Regions from separate parts of the Nocardia thraciensis genome, predicted to be linked through region 2. Evidence: riboswitches for the same ligand, from Rfam matches in the RefSeq annotation. Region 2 holds a riboswitch; each other region holds the start of a gene.

Region 1 (5,454 bases), on a different contig from region 2:
GCCCTCGCCCAGTGGGAGGCGCTGCGCGCGGCGTTCGAACGGTGCGGCCACCGCGTCGACGTGATCGCGGGCGAGCCGGATCTGCCCGATATGGTGTTCGCCGCCAACGGCGGCCTGGTGATCGGCGACCGCGCCTTGTCGGCGCGGTTCGCGAATGCGGAACGGGTCGCGGAGGGCCCGGCGTATCACCGCTGGCTGAGCGAACAGGGCCTGTCCCGCGTCGCGGCGGCGACCGAAATCAACGAGGGCGAGGGCGATTTCGCGGTGGTCGGCGACCGCGTGCTGGCCGGGACCGGGTTTCGGAGTTCTCGGGCGGCGCACCGGGAGGTGGAGGCGTTCTTCGGGCTGCCGGTGGTGTCGCTGCGACTGGTCGATCCGCATTTCTATCACCTCGACACCGCCCTCATGGTGCTCGACGGCACCGTCGCCTACTACCCGAATGCCTTCGACGCGGCGAGCGCGCGGGTGCTGGCGCGGCTGTATCCGGACGCGGTCGTCGCCACCGCGGCCGACGCGCGGGTGCTCGGTCTCAACGGTGTGTGCGACGGTCACCGCGTATTCCTCAGCGACCGTGCCACGGCGTTGGCCGACCAACTGCGCGCTCGCGGTTACGAACCGATCGGCATCGACCTGTCGGAATTGCTGAAGGCCGGTGGCAGCGTCAAATGCTGCACCCTGGAATGGCATGCCGAGCGAGCTGCGCGCGACGAGGCGGCAGCGGGTTGAGCCCTCCCCACCGAGGGTGGCCACGATCCATGGTGTAGCACAGACGGGAAACCCTTCAGGGGCGACGGCGAGACGCAGAGGACAGCTTCGGTGGGCCGACCGCGCGGGTGGTCAGCGGATGTCGGGGTGTGGTGGGGTGATGCGGTAGCCGTCCGGTTCGGCGATCACATCGGTGCGGGCGCCGCGGGGGCGGCCGCAGCGGCGGTCGCAGCCGGACCAGTGCTGGCGGCCGGAGACCTCGAGGTCGGCGGCCTCGAGGCCGCCGCGCGTGCCGGTGGCGGGAGGGCCCGCGGTCGTGATACGGCCCGTGGTCACCGCCGCAGCGGCGTCGGCGCGAACGTCGGTGCGGGACTTGGCGCATCCGGGTTTTCCGGCGCACGCGGTGACCAGCAGCCACGGCGAGTGCGCGTCGAAGATCAGGCCCATCGGGGCGAGTACGCGCACCACCTGCTCGGCGGGCGACTCTTCCAGATCGGCGATCACCAGGCTGCGCCAGGGTGTCACCAGGATCGGATGTTCCACGGCGGCAACGAATTCGGCGGTACGCGCCGGGAGGCTGCCCAGCGGGACGCCCGCGCCCAGCGCCACCCGGTCGTCGGACTGGGTGAGCCAGCCGATCGGAATGTCGTGGCCCGCACCGAATTCCAGTGGCTCCGCGGCGGCGGCGAGGTCGAGCCGCGCGGCGACCCGGGCGGGCCCGTCCTCGATCTCGTGCAGACGCCACTGCTCGCCGCGCAACTCCTGGAACGCGCGTGCCGCCGCGAGCAGCACGTCGAGAACCTCCGTGCCCGGCAACCGGATACCGGTATCGCGGCCGCCCAGCACCAGGGTGTAGTCGTCGCCGCCGACCGCGTGGACGCCGATATCGCCGCCGAGGCCGCTCACATCATCGCGCCCGTCGTCGAGGGTGAACAACACCCGCCCCGGCAGCTCCGCCAGCGTCGGCGTCGCCCGCAGTCGCTCATCCAGTCCCTGGACCAGCGCGTGCACATCGGTCCAGCCACCCACCCGGCCCGACAGCGGCGAGGCGACGATATTGCGCACCCGCTCGTGCGTGGGACTGGGCAGCAGCCCGACGGCATCGAGCCGGGCCGCCAGCGCGTCGGCGTCGTGCATCTGCCGCAGCTGCACGTTGCCGCGCGAGGTGAGTTCGATATCGCCGTTGCCGAGTTCGCGCGCCGCCTCGGCGAGGGAGCGCAACTGGTCGGGCCGCAGCATACCGCCGGGCAGTCGAATCCGCGCCAGCGGACCGTCGGCGGCCTGGTGCAGCCGCAGGACGCCGGGGCAGGAATCGGGCGCGGAGCGAGTCATGATGCCTTCAGCCTACGATTCGCCCCGCGAGTCGGCGCCGCCGCGGCGGACCAGACGTCGGGCCGGACTCAGAGCAGGTGGGGCGGCTTGTGCCCCTCGACGTGGTCGCGGTGCACGGTGGTGCCCGCGATTCCGATGCCCAGGCCGACGGCGATCAGGAATACCACGCCCCACAGGATCGCCCAGCCGTCCTCGGCGCGCCCGGCCGAGGTGAGTCCGACCCCGAGCGCGGCGAAGGCCAGCATCAGGCAGAAATACCCGGTCCAGGCCGCGATCCGGTTTCGCTTGACCCATCTCGGCGCGGGTCCGGTGTGGTGCGGTGCGCTCGACATGGGCTCAGCCCTCCGATCCGGTCGTCCGCGCGGGGGAACCCTGGCGGTGGGCGAAGGTGGGGGTCTCCTCCCAGCAATCGTTGAGCAGACTCGGCGCCGCATGTCGGTCGGCACGGTCGCGGCGCACCGTCGTGCCGTACAGGGTGAGCCCGATAATCACCGTCGCAGCGCAGACTTCGCCGGACAGCATCGCCCAGCCCTGGTGGCCGCTGCCCGCGGCGGTCAACGCCATGGCGAGCGTCGCGAAGGTGACCAGCACGCCGAAGTAGCTCAACCAGGCGACTAAGCGATTGCGTCGAACCCAGCTCGGGGTTACCGGCATACGATCAGCGTCCTCTCTCGTCGGCCTCGCCGCGGGTATGGCCCTTCCACGGCGGGATCGGAACGTAGCTGTCGTCCAACAGATGTGGCCGTTCGTGGTGGTCGGCGTGATCGCGGCGGTTGGTCGTCTGGAAGACGAGCAGACCGAAGATCGCGACCGCCGCGCACACGCCCGCGGCAATCAGCAACAGATCGCCGCGATTTCCGGCAGCTGCCGCCAGCGCCATAGCCAGCAACGCAACGGCAACCATCATGCAAACAATTCCTGACCAGGCGGCGAAGCGATTCCGCCTGGCCCATCCCGGGGAGTTCGGCATATTTCGAGCGTACGCCGCTGTGCCGGACGGGAAAATGCTGAAACAGCAGGTCGTTGCGAGTTCGATGCATAGTTCCCGGCGGCGGGCACCGGGGCCGGGGCTCCGGCGGCGGACGACCGGCGCGGTAGCATCCGGGGGCTCGCGCAGCACGAGGAAACCGGTGCAATTCCGGTGCGGTCGCGCCACTGTGACAGTCAGACCCTCCTGGCGAGCGCCAACTCCCTGATGGGCGCGTCACCCGAGGAAGGCCGAACCGTGATTCTGCTGCTGTCCACCTCCGATACCGACCTGCTGTCCGCCCGCGCCAGCGGCGCCGACTACCGGCTGGCCAACCCCGCCCGGCTGCTGCCCGACGATCTGCCGGGCGTGCTCGAGGGCGCCGACCTGGTGGTGGTGCGCATCCTCGGCGGCCGCCGCGCGTGGGAGGAAGGACTCGACGCGCTGCGCGGCAGCGGAATTCCGGTGGTGGCCCTCGGCGGCGAGATGGCGCCCGACGCCGAGCTGATGGAATGCTCCACGGTGCCCGGCGGCGTCGCGGCGGACGCGCACAACTACCTGGCGGCGGGCGGGCCGGCCAATCTGCGCCAGCTGCACAACTTCCTGTCCGACACCGTTCTGCTCACCGGGCACGGCTTCGAGCCGCCCGTGCACCTGCCCGACTGGGGCGAGCTGGAGCGGGACGCGCGCGACGTGGACGGCCCACGTGTGGCCGTGCTGTACTACCGGGCCCAGCATCTGGCCGGGAACACCGCCTACGTCGACGCGCTGTGCACCGCGATCGAGGAGGCGGGCGGGCGGCCGCTGCCGCTCTACTGCGCCTCGCTGCGTACTGCGGAGCCGGAACTGATCGAAACCCTGCGCGGCGCCGACGCGCTCGTGGTCACCGTGCTCGCGGCCGGTGGCACCAAACCGGCGACGGCGTCGGCTGGCGGCGACGACGAGGCCTGGGACATCGGGGCGCTGGCCGAGCTGGATGTGCCGATCCTGCAGGGCCTGTGCCTGACCAGCGGCCGGGCGCAGTGGGAGGCCAACGACGACGGGCTGTCGCCGCTGGACGTTGCCACCCAGGTCGCGGTGCCGGAATTCGACGGCCGCATCATCACGGTGCCGTTCTCGTTCAAGGAGTTCGACGCCGAGGGTCTGTCGGCCTACGTGCCGGACCCGGAGCGCGCGGCGCGGGTGGCGGGACTCGCGGTGCGGCACGCGCGGCTGCGGCACCTGCCGACGGGGCGGCGGCGCATCGCGCTGATGCTGTCCGCGTATCCCACCAAGCACGCCCGCATCGGCAATGCCGTGGGCCTGGACACCCCCGCCAGCGCCATCCGGTTGCTCACCGAGATGCGTTCGGCCGGTTACGATCTCGGTGCGCCGGGGGAGATCCCCGGACTGGACGAGCGGGACGGTGACGCGCTGATCCACGCGCTCATCGCCGCCGGTGGCCAGGATCCGGACTGGCTGACCGCGGAACAGCTGGAGGGCAACCCGATTCGCATCGGCGCGGCCCGCTACACGGAATGGTTCGAGACCCTGCCCGAGGAGCTGCGCACGGCGGTGGTCGCGGCGTGGGGTCCGCCGCCCGGGGGACTGTATGTCGACCGCTCCGCCGACCCGGCCGGTGAGATCGTCATCGCCGCACTGCGTTTCGGCAATGTGGTACTGATGGTGCAGCCGCCGCGCGGCTTCGGCGAGAACCCGGTGGCCATCTACCACGACCCGGATCTGCCGCCGAGCCACCACTATCTGGCGGCCTACCGGTGGATCTCGGCCCCCGACGGTTTCGCGGCCGACGCCATGGTGCACCTGGGCAAGCACGGCAACCTGGAGTGGCTGCCCGGCAAGACCCTCGGCATGTCGGCCGCCTGCGCCACCGACGCGGCGCTGGGCGACCTGCCGCTGATCTACCCGTTCCTGGTCAACGACCCGGGCGAGGGCACGCAGGCCAAGCGGCGCGCGCACGCGACCCTGGTCGACCATCTGATCCCGCCGATGGCGCGCGCCGAGACCTACGGCGACATCTCGCGTCTGGAGCAGCTGCTCGACGAGCACGCCAACATCTCGGCGCTCGACCCGGCGAAGCTGCCCGCGATCCGGCAGCAGATCTGGACGTTGATGCGGGCCGCCAAAATGGACCACGACCTGGGTCTCGAGGAGCGCCCGGACGAGGACGTCTTCGACGACATGCTGCTGCACGTCGACGGCTGGCTGTGCGAGATCAAGGATGTGCAGATCCGCGACGGCCTGCATGTCCTGGGACAGGCGCCGGTGGGGGAGGGCGAGCTGGATCTGGTGCTGGCCATGCTGCGCGCCCGGCAGCTGTGGGGTGGCGAGCACGCCGTCCCGGGGTTGCGAGAGGCACTGGGGCTCAGCGAATCCGGGGACGAATCGCGGGAGCGGGTGGACGCGGTGGAGACGCGCGCCCGGACGCTGCTGGCCGCGCTGCAGGCCGC
Region 2 (5,454 bases):
GTGATGGGTTTCGGACACCGCGTCTACAAGAACGGCGATTCCCGGGTGCCGACCATGAGGGCGGCCCTGAAGCAGGTCGCGGAGGTGACCGGCGGCCACGAATGGCTGCGCATGTACGCCGAACTCGAGGCGGCCATGGCGGAATCGACCGGCATCGAACCGAATCTGGACTTCCCCGCCGGACCCGCGTACTACCTGATGGGCTTCGACATCGACATGTTCACGCCGATCTTCGTGATGAGCCGCATCACCGGCTGGACCGCCCACATCATCGAACAGTCACAGTCCAATGCGCTCATCCGCCCGCTGTCGGAGTATGTGGGTGTGCCGCAACGGGTCGTGGGAGTGGCCTGACGCACGCCGCGACCGTGACACCAGTGGCCCCGGCTGTCGTCAGACGGCCGGGGCCACAGTGCATCAGCGTACGGCTTGTGCCGCGGTCACCAGGTTCCGCAGCGACGCCTCGACCTCAGCGGGTCCGCGGGTCTTGAGCCCGCAGTCCGGATTGACCCAGAGCCGTTCGGCCGGTACGGCTTTCAGTGCGGCCTGGAGCGAGGTGGTGATCTCCTCCACACTCGGCACCCGGGGCGAGTGGATGTCGTAGACGCCCGGCCCGACGCCGAGGTGGAATCCGGCCGCGTTGAGGTCGTCGAGCACCTCCATGTGCGAGCGGGCCGCTTCGATCGAGGTGACGTCGGCATCCAGATCGGCGATAGCTCCGATGATCTCACCGAATTCCGAGTAGCACAGGTGGGTGTGGATCTGGGTGGCGTCGGACACGCCGCTGGTCGCCAGCCGGAACGCCGTCACCGCCCAGTCCAGGTACGCCTGCTTGGCCTGCGCGCGCAGCGGCAGCAGCTCTCGCAGCGCCGGTTCGTCGACCTGGACGATGCGGATCCCGGAGGACTGCAGGTCCACCGTCTCGTCGCGGATCGCGAGCGCGACCTGCCGGGCCGTTTCCGCCAGCGGCTGGTCGTCGCGCACGAACGACCAGGCCAGGATCGTCACCGGGCCGGTGAGCATGCCCTTGACCGGCTTGCTGGTGAGCGACTGCGCGTACCCGATCCACTCGACGGTCATGGGCGCGCGCCGCACCACGTCCCCGTACAGGATCGGCGGCCGCACGCAGCGGGTGCCGTAGGACTGCACCCAGCCGTTGCCGGTGGCGAAGAAGCCGTCGAGCTGCTCGGCGAAGTACTGCACCATATCGTTGCGCTCGGGCTCGCCGTGCACCAGTACATCGAGACCCAGCTTCTCCTGCAGCGCAACGACATCGGCGATCTCGGCGCGCATCCGCTCGTGGTACTGCGCGCCGGTGATCTCGCCCTTGCGCAGTTCGGCTCGCGCCTTGCGGATCGCGGTCGTCTGCGGGTACGAGCCGATCGTGGTGGTGGGCAGCAGCGGCAGTCCCAGCCGTTCCCGTTGCAGCGCACGGCGTTCCGTCGCGGGGGCGCGGCGGGTGGCGTCCGCGCCGAGCGCGGACAGACGGGCGCGCACGGCATCGTTGCGCAGGCGCGGATCGGCGGCACGGCTCGCCCGCGCCGCCCGCGCCGCGGACAGTTCGTCGGCGATGGTGCCGGTGCCCTCGCCCAGGGCGGTGGCGAGCAGCCGTACCTCGCCGACCTTCTCCGCGCCGAATGCCAGCCACGACCGCAGCGCCGGATCCAGCTCCGTCTCGTCGTCCAGCGAATACGGCACGTGCAGAAGCGAACTGGAGCTCGACACCGCCAGCGCGCCGGTACTGCCCAGCAACGTGCCCAGCGAGGCCAAGGCCCCGTCGAGGTCGGTCCGCCAGATATTGCGCCCGTCGACGACACCGGCCACCACCAGCTTGTCCGCCAGGGCCGGTACCGCGGCCACGTCGTCGACCGTTGTGCCGGAGGCGAAATCGAGCGCGACACCCTCGATTCCCATGTCCGCCAAGGCGGGCAGCGCCGCACCCGGGCGGCCGAAGTAGGTCGCCACCAGGATCGCCGGTCGCTGCCGCAGTCCGGACAGCTCCGCGTAGGTGCGCCGCATCAGCGACAGCTCGGCATCGGTGAGGTCGGTGACCAGCACCGGCTCGTCGATCTGCACCCAGTCGGCGCCCTCGGCGGCCAGCAGGCCGAGCAGTTCGCGGTAGTGGGGGAGCAGATCGTTCAGCCGATCCACCGGCGAGATGCCGTCGAGGCCCTTGGACAGCTTCAGGAAGGTCAGTGGCCCGATGACGACCGGACGTGCGGGTACGCCCAGTTCACGAGCCTCGCGGAACTCACCGAGGAGCTTGTCCGGACGCAGCGCGAAGGAGGTGCCCGGGCCGATCTCGGGGACCAGGTAGTGGTAGTTGGTATCGAACCACTTGGTCATCTCCAGCGGCTCGACGTCCTCGGTGCCCCGGGCCGCGGCGAAGTAGCGTTCCACCGGGTCGGTGATTCCGGCGACCCGCAGGGGCAGCGCGCCGAACATCTCCGCGGTGTCGAGCATCTGATCGTAATAGGAAAAGGTCCCAACGGGAACCGAATCCAGTCCGGCCGCCGTCAGCGCGGCCAGCTGCGTGCGCCGCAGCTCGCGCCCGACGGCGTGCAGGTCGGCGGCGTCGATGCGCCCGGCCCAGTAACTCTCGGTCGCGCGTTTGAGCTCGCGCCGCGGCCCGATCCGCGGAATGCCGAGAACCGTTGCGGTGAAAGGGGTGTGATCAGTCACGGTCTCTCCAGTGCTGGAAGCCACAGGTCACCGCCATACAGAGCAGACGGAGCCCGAGATGCCTGTGCACTGGTGTCCGCCCGCCCGATTCCACGAGGCGGTGGCCGCCGGATACGGCGTACCCGGCACAACTGGCAGGTCTTCGGACTCGCAGGCATCTCCCCGTCGGGGGTGTCCCTACTGGCCGTCGCTTCCCAGGTGCGCGCACCCAGTGCTGGTGACGGCGGTCGTTCCTGCATACCGCTGCGGGACAGTCCCGGATTCCCACCGGGTTCCCTCTGGCCGATCCCTCCGGACCGGTTTCGACGCTGCCGCCCTGGCGCTCGGGGCTCCAACTCGCCAGGCGCAGCGAACCAGCTGCGTAGTAGAGGATAAGGCACGGGGCAAAGCGGTTATTCCGGGTATGAGCCCGCCGCTGTCATTCCACCCCGCATCGCTTTTGGCCGGAAACCACGCGTACTGGCTCGGTTACCGGCAGGTCACACAGATTTGCAGATCGGCAAGGTTCGGTTGTGAGGTTGGCTGCGAAGGCGTATTCGATGTCCGGACTCGCCGACGAGCCAGGTACCTTAAGCCAATGTTCTCCAAAGTGCTGGTCGCCAACCGCGGGGAAATCGCCATTCGAGCGTTCCGCGCCGCTTACGAACTCGGGATCGGCACCGTCGCGGTATTTCCCTACGAGGACCGCAATTCGGTGCACCGGCTGAAGGCGGACGAGTCGTACCAGATCGGGGTGCCCGGCCACCCTGTGCGGGCCTACCTGTCGATCGAGGAGATCATCAAGGCGGCCAAGACCGCCGGCGCCGACGCCGTCTACCCCGGTTACGGATTTCTGTCGGAGAACCCGGACCTGGCCGCGGCGTGCGCGCGGGAGGGCATCACCTTCATCGGCCCCTCGGCCGAGGTGCTGGAACTGACCGGTAACAAGGCCCGCGCGATCGCCGCCGCGGAGGCCGCGGGGCTGCCGGTGCTCGCCTCCACCGCGCCGTCGGCCGACGTGGAGGAGCTGCTGTCGGCCGCGGATTCCCTGCGGTTCCCGGTATTCGTCAAGGCCGTCGCCGGTGGCGGCGGCCGCGGTATGCGCCGGGTCGCCGACCGGGCGCAGCTGCGCGAGTCCGTGGAGGCGGCTATGCGGGAGGCCGAATCGGCCTTCGGCGACCAGACGGTATTCCTCGAACAGGCGGTGATCAATCCCCGCCATATCGAGGTCCAGATCCTCGCCGACGGGCGGGGCAATGTCATCCACCTGTTCGAGCGGGACTGTTCGCTGCAGCGGCGGCATCAGAAGGTGATCGAGCTGGCCCCCGCGCCGAACCTGGATCCCGCACTGCGCGAACGCATCTGCGCCGATGCCGTGGCCTTCGCGCGGCAGATCGGCTACAGCTGCGCGGGCACCGTGGAGTTCCTGCTCGACGAGCGCGGCAATCACGTGTTCATCGAGATGAACCCCCGTATCCAGGTCGAGCACACCGTCACCGAAGAGATCACCGACGTCGATCTGGTGGCGTCGCAGTTGCGGATCGCCGCCGGGGAAACCCTGGACGACCTGGGGTTGAGCCAGGACTCGATCGGTATCCGCGGCGCCGCGCTGCAGTGCCGGATCACCACCGAGGATCCCGCCAACGGCTTCCGGCCGGACACCGGCCGCATCACCGCCTACCGCAGTCCGGGCGGCGGCGGCATTCGCCTCGACGGCGGCGCCAACCTGGGCGCCGAGGTCGGCGCGCATTTCGATTCGATGCTGGTGAAGCTCACCTGCCGCGGCCGCGACTTCACCCAGGCGGTGGCCCGGGCCCGGCGGGCGGTCGCCGAATTCCGGATTCGCGGTGTGGCGACCAACATTCCGTTCCTGCAGGCGGTGCTCGACGATCCCGACTTCCGGGCCGGGCGGGTGACCACTTCCTTCATCGACGAGCGGCCCTACCTGCTGACCCAGCGCGGGTCCGCGGACCGCGGCACCAAGATCCTGACCTATTTGGCCGACATCACCGTCAACAAGCCGCACGGTGAGCGTCCCACCGCGGTGTACCCGCACGACAAGCTGCCTCCGATCGACACCACGGCGCCGCCGCCGGACGGGTCGCGGCAGCGTTTGCTGCGGCTGGGTCCCGAGGGTTTCGCGCAGGCCCTGCGCGAGCAGCGGGGAATCGCGTTGACCGACACCACCTTCCGCGATGCGCACCAGTCGCTGCTGGCGACCCGGGTGCGTACCAACAGCCTGATCCAGGTGGCCGGGCACGTGGCGCGGCTGACACCGGAGCTGCTGTCGGTCGAGTGCTGGGGCGGCGCGACTTACGATGTGGCGCTGCGGTTTCTGTACGAGGACCCGTGGGAGCGGCTGGCGGCGCTGCGGGAGGCGATCCCCAATATCTGCCTGCAGATGCTGCTGCGCGGGCGCAACACCGTCGGGTACACGCCGTACCCGGAAAAGGTCACGCGCGCCTTCGTTTCCGAAGCCACCGCGACCGGGATCGACATCTTCCGGATCTTCGACGCGCTGAACAACGTCGACCAGATGCGCCCGGCCATCGACGCGGTGCGCGAAACCGGCACGGCCCTCGCGGAAGTCGCGATGAGCTACACCGGCGACCTGTCGAACCCGGACGAAAACCTCTACACGCTCGACTATTACCTCAAGCTGGCCGAGCAGATCGTGGACGCCGGCGCGCACGTCATCGGCATCAAGGACATGGCCGGACTGCTGCGCGCGCCCGCCGCGCACACCCTGGTCACCGCGCTGCGCAGCAATTTCGACCTGCCGGTGCACGTGCA
Region 3 (5,454 bases), on a different contig from region 2:
GGCCGGTGCTATGCGCACGGTCGGGGGCGCGGCGACCCCCGGGGTACTGGACGTGCTTTCCCGCCCGGTGTCGTTCGCGGTGCTCGGCGTGTACATCGCGGTATTCGTCACCGCCACCGTGTGGTCGGTCAAGCGCCGCGACATGGTTTGAACGACAACACAATACGTAGTACGGGCCCGCGGGGTGCCGGAGTTGCGGTCAGCCGAGCACCCCGTAGGCCACCTGCCTCGAGGCCCTCGCGATCTGGTCGGGGGTCAGCTTGCGGGAGCGCTGACCGCGATAGACCTCGGAGGCGAGTGGGGCGAGCAGGATGTTGGCGTAGCAGGCCGCCGGTGCGGCTCCGGGGCCGAGCGGGGGCGGGCCGCCGAGCGTACGGGCGAGCGGCCGAGCGGGTAGGTTCGGTCGGGACGGCAATCCATTCCGACTGTGAAAGGACAGTGATGCCAACACGTACCGCGCGCACCGCTTGGACCGGGGGCCTGCAGGACGGCTCTGGCCAGGTCGAGCTGGCGAGCTCCGGCGTCGGCAAGTTCGACGTGTCGTTCCCGAAGCGGACCGCCGACACGGCCGAGGGCACCACCAGCCCGGAGGAACTGATCGCCGCCGCGCATTCGTCGTGCTACGCCATGGCGCTGTCGGGCCAGATCGGCAACGCCGGCGGCACGGTGCGGAGCCTGGACGTCAACGCCGATGTCACGCTGGGTCCGGATCCGGCGGGCGGCTTCCACATCAGCACCATCAAGCTGACCGTGCGCGGCAAGGTCGACGGGCTGGACGCCGCGGGCTTCCAGGCCGCCGCCGAGGGCGCGAAGACCGGCTGCCCGATCAGCAAGGCGCTGGCGGGCGTCGGCACCATCGAACTGGATGCCGCGCTGGAGTCCTGAACGCGTGAGGACATGACGAGGGGCGGTGTGAACGCACCGCCCCTCGTTGTGTTCGCCTACGTGCATGTCCGCCGTTGCCGTGTGCGGCCGCGGACCACGTACGTCAGGCGGCGACCGCGGCCTGCCTGCGATCGGCGAACTCCGTGAGGGTCGCGAATGCCAGCCCCAGCACGGCCCACAGCGTGGCCGAGACCGCCAGCGACGACACCCGGAACTGCCACAGCAGAGTCGCCGGGAAGTTGTCCTTCACTTCGTTCACCCCGGGCAGCGCGATATAACCGACCGCCGTCACGATCACGAACGCCGCCACCGCACCGCCGAACCTGACCGTGCTCAGTTGCGCGGCGAGCAGGCGGTGCGCGAACACCGCGCTGCCGACCGCCGCGAACCCGAGCAGGACCGCCGCCACCCACAGCAGGGTGCGCTCGTTGATCGTGTCCGGCTCGCCCACCGCCGGGGGATTGGCCGGGTACTTGAAGAACGGCACCGCGGTGATCGCGAGCCAGCCGCACAATCCCAGTGCCACAGCCAGTTTCGGCCCCGGCAGGCTGGTGTGGCGGCGCGCGAAGTGGGCCGCGGCGGCGAAGATCGCGCCCAGCGCCAGCCCGGACAGCCCGAGTGCGAGGAATTCGCCGAACTTCTGCCCACCGCGGCTGACCAGTGGTTCTTCGGACTCCTCGTGGGAATGCCCGCCTGCCGCGGCCTCCTCGATGGCGATGGCCGACTCGACCCTCGGCTCGCCTATGACGAACCCGACGGTGCCCGCCAGCAGTCCGGCGATGAGTCCGGCCAGCAGGCCGCGTAGGAGCAGGGTCTTCAGCGAACCGGTCAGTGGCACGGCACGCCCAGCAGGTGTCGCCCGTCGTGCATCAGCTCGTGCAGGTACATCCCGCTCCGGGAGACCGCGCCCTGATCGAAGCCGACCAGGTACAGCGTGAGCAGTGCCAACAGGACGACGCCTACCGCAACGAGCACGGTGGCGAGCGAATCGGTTGCGCGGCCGGGGGTGTGCGCAATGGCCATGGTGGTCCTCCTTCGGGGATGGTCGCGTCCCCGCGAGCGAGTCTGGCAACGACGGTGCCGATGTCTGGCTAACCGGCCGAGGGGCCGGATTACAGTGGCGCGACCGCCCCGGAATCGCACCGGGTTACCGCGTCACCGTCGCTGTGGTCACCTGAACTGTGACACCCTGAGTTCTGTGGCGTCAACTGCGGGATCGTCATTCGGCCGCCGCCCCCGGCTGCTGATCGGAATCGTCGCGGCGACAGTGACCGTGCTGGTCGTCGCCGCGATCGTGGTCGCGGTCCGTGCGCGGTCCGGGGACTCGTCGCTGTCGTACCCCTGCCCCGGGGACCCGGCTTCCGCCGAACCGGGGTGGGCGCCGTCCTCGGCGTCGTTCGCCGCGGGTTTCGAGGCGCATCCGTTCGTCGGCAACGGTTATCTCGGCCTGCGGGTGCCGCCCGCCGGAACCGGTTACGTCGAGACCGGTGAGCGCACCGGCTGGCCGCTGTACACCCCGCGCTACGACGGTGCGTTCGTGGCCGGGCTGTACGGGCGCGAACCGGCGCTGGCCGACGGGCTGACGGTGGCCGCGGCGCTGCCGAACTGGTCGACGTTGCGGGTCGGGGTCGGCGGTGAAACCTTCTCTCCGGCAACGTCACCCGCGCAGGTGTCGAACTTCCGGCAGACCCAGTTCCTGCGCTGCGGCATGGTGCGGACCGAACTGACCTGGACCACGCGCGACGGCCGCGCCACCGATCTGGCCTACGACATATTCGCCGATCGCACCGATCAGCACGCCGCCGCCGTACATCTCACCGTCACGCCGCACTGGGACGGGCAGGTGACCGTCACCGACCTGCTCGATTTCGCCGGTGCCCGCCGCATCGATCGGACCGGGTTCTCGTCACCGGCTCCAGGCACCCTCAATGCCGAATTCCGTACTAGGACAACGAATGTGGTCGGCAATGTGGCCTCGGTGCTGGCCGCCGACGGTACGGTGCGACCGCAGGAATCCGGCCAGCAGGCGACATCGGAGGTCGTGTCGGGAAGGCCCCTCGAGGTCACGAAGTTCGTCGGCGTCGACACCGGGCTCACCGCCGCCGATCCCGGCCGGTCCGCGACGGACGCCGCGCGCGGGGCCGCCGAGCGAGGGTGGCCGAATCTGCTTGCCGCACAGGCGCGGGCGTGGCGCGAGCTGTGGGCATCCGATATCGAGGTGCCCGGCCGCCCGGACGTGCAGCGCTGGACGCGCGGCGCGCTGTACTCGCTGTATTCGGCGACGAATCCGCGGCAGGACAACAGCGTGTCGCCGACCGGTCTGAGCAGCGACAACTACGCCGGTCTGGTCTTCTGGGACGCCGATATCTGGATGTACCCGGGGCTGCTGCAACTACAGCCGGAGCTGGCGCGGTCGGTGGTCGAATACCGCTACAAGACCCTGCCGGGCGCCCGCGAGAATGCCCGGCGCCTGGGCTATCCCGGCGCGTTCTATCCGTGGACGAGTGCGAGCACCGGCGATCTGTGGAGCGAATGCCACAGCTGGTCGCCGCCGCACTGCGTGACCCAGATCCACCTGCAGGGTGATGTGTCGCTGGCCGCGTGGCAGTACTACCTGGCAACCAAGGACGTCGGCTACCTGCGCGACCGCATCTGGCCGATCATGTCGAGCCTCGCCGAATTCTGGGCCGCGCGTGCGACGCCGAACCCGGACGACAGCTTCTCGGTCCGCGATGTCGCCGGGCCGGACGAGTACAGCAACGGCGTCGACGACGGTGTGTACACCAACGGCGTCGCGGCCGTGGCGCTTCGGAACGCGGTCACGGCCGCGCGTATCATCGGCGCGCCCGCGCCGCCGGAGTGGACGGCGCTCGCCGATCGGCTGCGCATGCCGTTCGATGCCCGTGACGGCATATTCCTGCAGTACGAGGGATATCGCGGATCGGAGATCAAGCAGGCCGATACGGTACTGCTGCAGTATCCGCTGGAGTGGCCGATGCCGCCGCAGGTAGCCGCGAAGACGCTGGACTACTACGCGGAGCGCACCGATCCGGACGGACCCGCCATGACCGACTCGGTGCATCAGATCGATGCCGCCGCCAACGGTGAGGCGGGCTGTTCGGTGGGCACCTATCTCGACCGCTCGGCCCGTCCCTTCGCCCGCGAGCCCTTCGGGCAGTTCGCCGAGGCGCGCGGCGAGAAGGCGGGCGCCACGGATCCGCACGCCGGCGCCCCCGCATTCTATTTCACAACGCTCGCAGGCGGTTTCGTGCAGGAGTTCACCAACGGCCTGGTGGGACTGCGTCTTCGCGAGGATCGGGTGCGACTGGACCCGCTGCTCCCGCCGCAGCTTGTCGACGGCGTGACGGTGCGCGGATTGGATTGGCAGGGAAGGGTTTTCGACGTTGCCGTCGGTCCCCGGCATACTACGGTCACGCTCCGGTCGGGGGAGCCGCTGCCGGTGGAGACGGCCGCGGGCATACGCCGGGTCGAGTCGGGGAGTTCGCTGGAGTTGCCGACCCGCCGCCCCGATCTGGACCCCACTGCCGACGCGGCGCAGTGCAAGACCGCCATGGCCTCGAGCGAACAGCCCGGCGACTATGCCGAGGCGGCCGTCGACGGCGATGCCGCCACCAGCTGGCTGCCCGCCGCCGACCGGGCGGAGCTGACCGTCGACCTGGGCGCGGTGGGCGCCGTCACGCGGGTGCTGCCGCAGTGGAACGGCCCCGCCCCCGCGTCGTCCGAGATCGCGATCTCCCGCGACAACCGCACCTGGACAACCGTGCCGCGCGACGAGAACGGCGTGCTGGCGACCCCCGCCTACGCCCGCTACGTCCAGATCCGCCTCACCGGCGTCGACATCGCCGCGGACGCGGGCATCCGCGAACTCGACGTCACCACCGCACCCGGGTAGCGGCCCGGCGTCATTCGGTGGAAGATTTCCCGGGGATGTCGAGGACGACCTCGAATTCCAGCAGCGATGCTCCGGACGACACCGGCTTGCGCGTCTGGCCCGCATGCGCCTGCCTGGCCGGGCCGTCCCGCCACGCGGCGAACGACTCCTCCGAATCCCACTGCGTGACAACGAAGTACCGCTCGTCTCCGGCGACCGGCCGCAGCAGCTGGAAACCGAGGAACCCGGGCGAGTTCTCCACCGCATGTGCTCGTGCGGCGAACCGCTTCTCCAACTCGGGCCCCGCACCCTCGGGAATCTCGATCGCATTGATCTTCACAACAGCCATGCGCACCAGGCTAGCGCTCGCGTACCCACACCTCCCGCGGACGTATCGTCGGGGGCGATGCTGTACGACGAGGGTGGCGCCGGGGTGCCGATTCTGCTGCTGCACGGGCTGATGGGCAGTGCGCGGACTTGGCGTGCGCACCTGGACTGGTTGCGGGAGTTCGGGCATGTGTACACCTTCGACGCTGCCGGGCACGGCCGCCCGGCGCCCGAGGAGCTGAGCACCGAGGCGTTCGTCGCCGACCTCGCGGCGGCCACCGCGGAGATCGTCGAACCCATGGTGGTGATCGGGCATTCGATGGGCGGGCTGCACGGCTGGGTGTTCGCGG

The links. Region 2 has a riboswitch for cobalamin ahead of metE (5-methyltetrahydropteroyltriglutamate--homocysteine S-methyltransferase). Riboswitches for the same ligand answer to the same signal wherever they lie in the genome.
Region 1: linked by a shared signal. The riboswitch ahead of cobN (cobaltochelatase subunit CobN) and the one ahead of metE (5-methyltetrahydropteroyltriglutamate--homocysteine S-methyltransferase) in region 2 are both predicted to bind cobalamin.
Region 3: linked by a shared signal. The riboswitch ahead of ACYVLQ_RS22870 (CbtB domain-containing protein) and the one ahead of metE (5-methyltetrahydropteroyltriglutamate--homocysteine S-methyltransferase) in region 2 are both predicted to bind cobalamin.

The regions. Positions count from the first base shown of each region.
Region 1 is NZ_BAAGSM010000017.1:244,799-250,252, forward strand. Features, by position in the region: gene ddaH (dimethylargininase) at 1-726, shown strand, start outside; gene cobG (precorrin-3B synthase) at 838-2,037, opposite strand; gene ACYVLQ_RS08990 (hypothetical protein) at 2,106-2,369, opposite strand; gene ACYVLQ_RS08995 (hypothetical protein) at 2,374-2,691, opposite strand; gene ACYVLQ_RS09000 (hypothetical protein) at 2,696-2,944, opposite strand; adenosylcobalamin-variant (AdoCbl-variant) riboswitch at 3,145-3,220, shown strand; gene cobN (cobaltochelatase subunit CobN) at 3,263-5,454, shown strand, end outside.
Region 2 is NZ_BAAGSM010000026.1:199,748-205,201, forward strand. Features, by position in the region: gene ACYVLQ_RS17160 (bifunctional 2-methylcitrate synthase/citrate synthase) at 1-354, shown strand, start outside; gene metE (5-methyltetrahydropteroyltriglutamate--homocysteine S-methyltransferase) at 418-2,682, opposite strand; cobalamin riboswitch at 2,799-2,998, opposite strand; gene ACYVLQ_RS17170 (pyruvate carboxylase) at 3,260-5,454, shown strand, end outside.
Region 3 is NZ_BAAGSM010000033.1:366,361-371,814, reverse strand. Features, by position in the region: gene ACYVLQ_RS22890 (ABC transporter permease subunit) at 1-151, shown strand, start outside; gene ACYVLQ_RS22885 (hypothetical protein) at 200-415, opposite strand; gene ACYVLQ_RS22880 (OsmC family peroxiredoxin) at 442-885, shown strand; gene ACYVLQ_RS22875 (CbtA family protein) at 989-1,723, opposite strand; gene ACYVLQ_RS22870 (CbtB domain-containing protein) at 1,714-1,908, opposite strand; cobalamin riboswitch at 1,947-2,090, opposite strand; gene ACYVLQ_RS22865 (discoidin domain-containing protein) at 2,084-4,798, shown strand; gene ACYVLQ_RS22860 (antibiotic biosynthesis monooxygenase family protein) at 4,809-5,126, opposite strand; gene ACYVLQ_RS22855 (alpha/beta fold hydrolase) at 5,184-5,454, shown strand, end outside.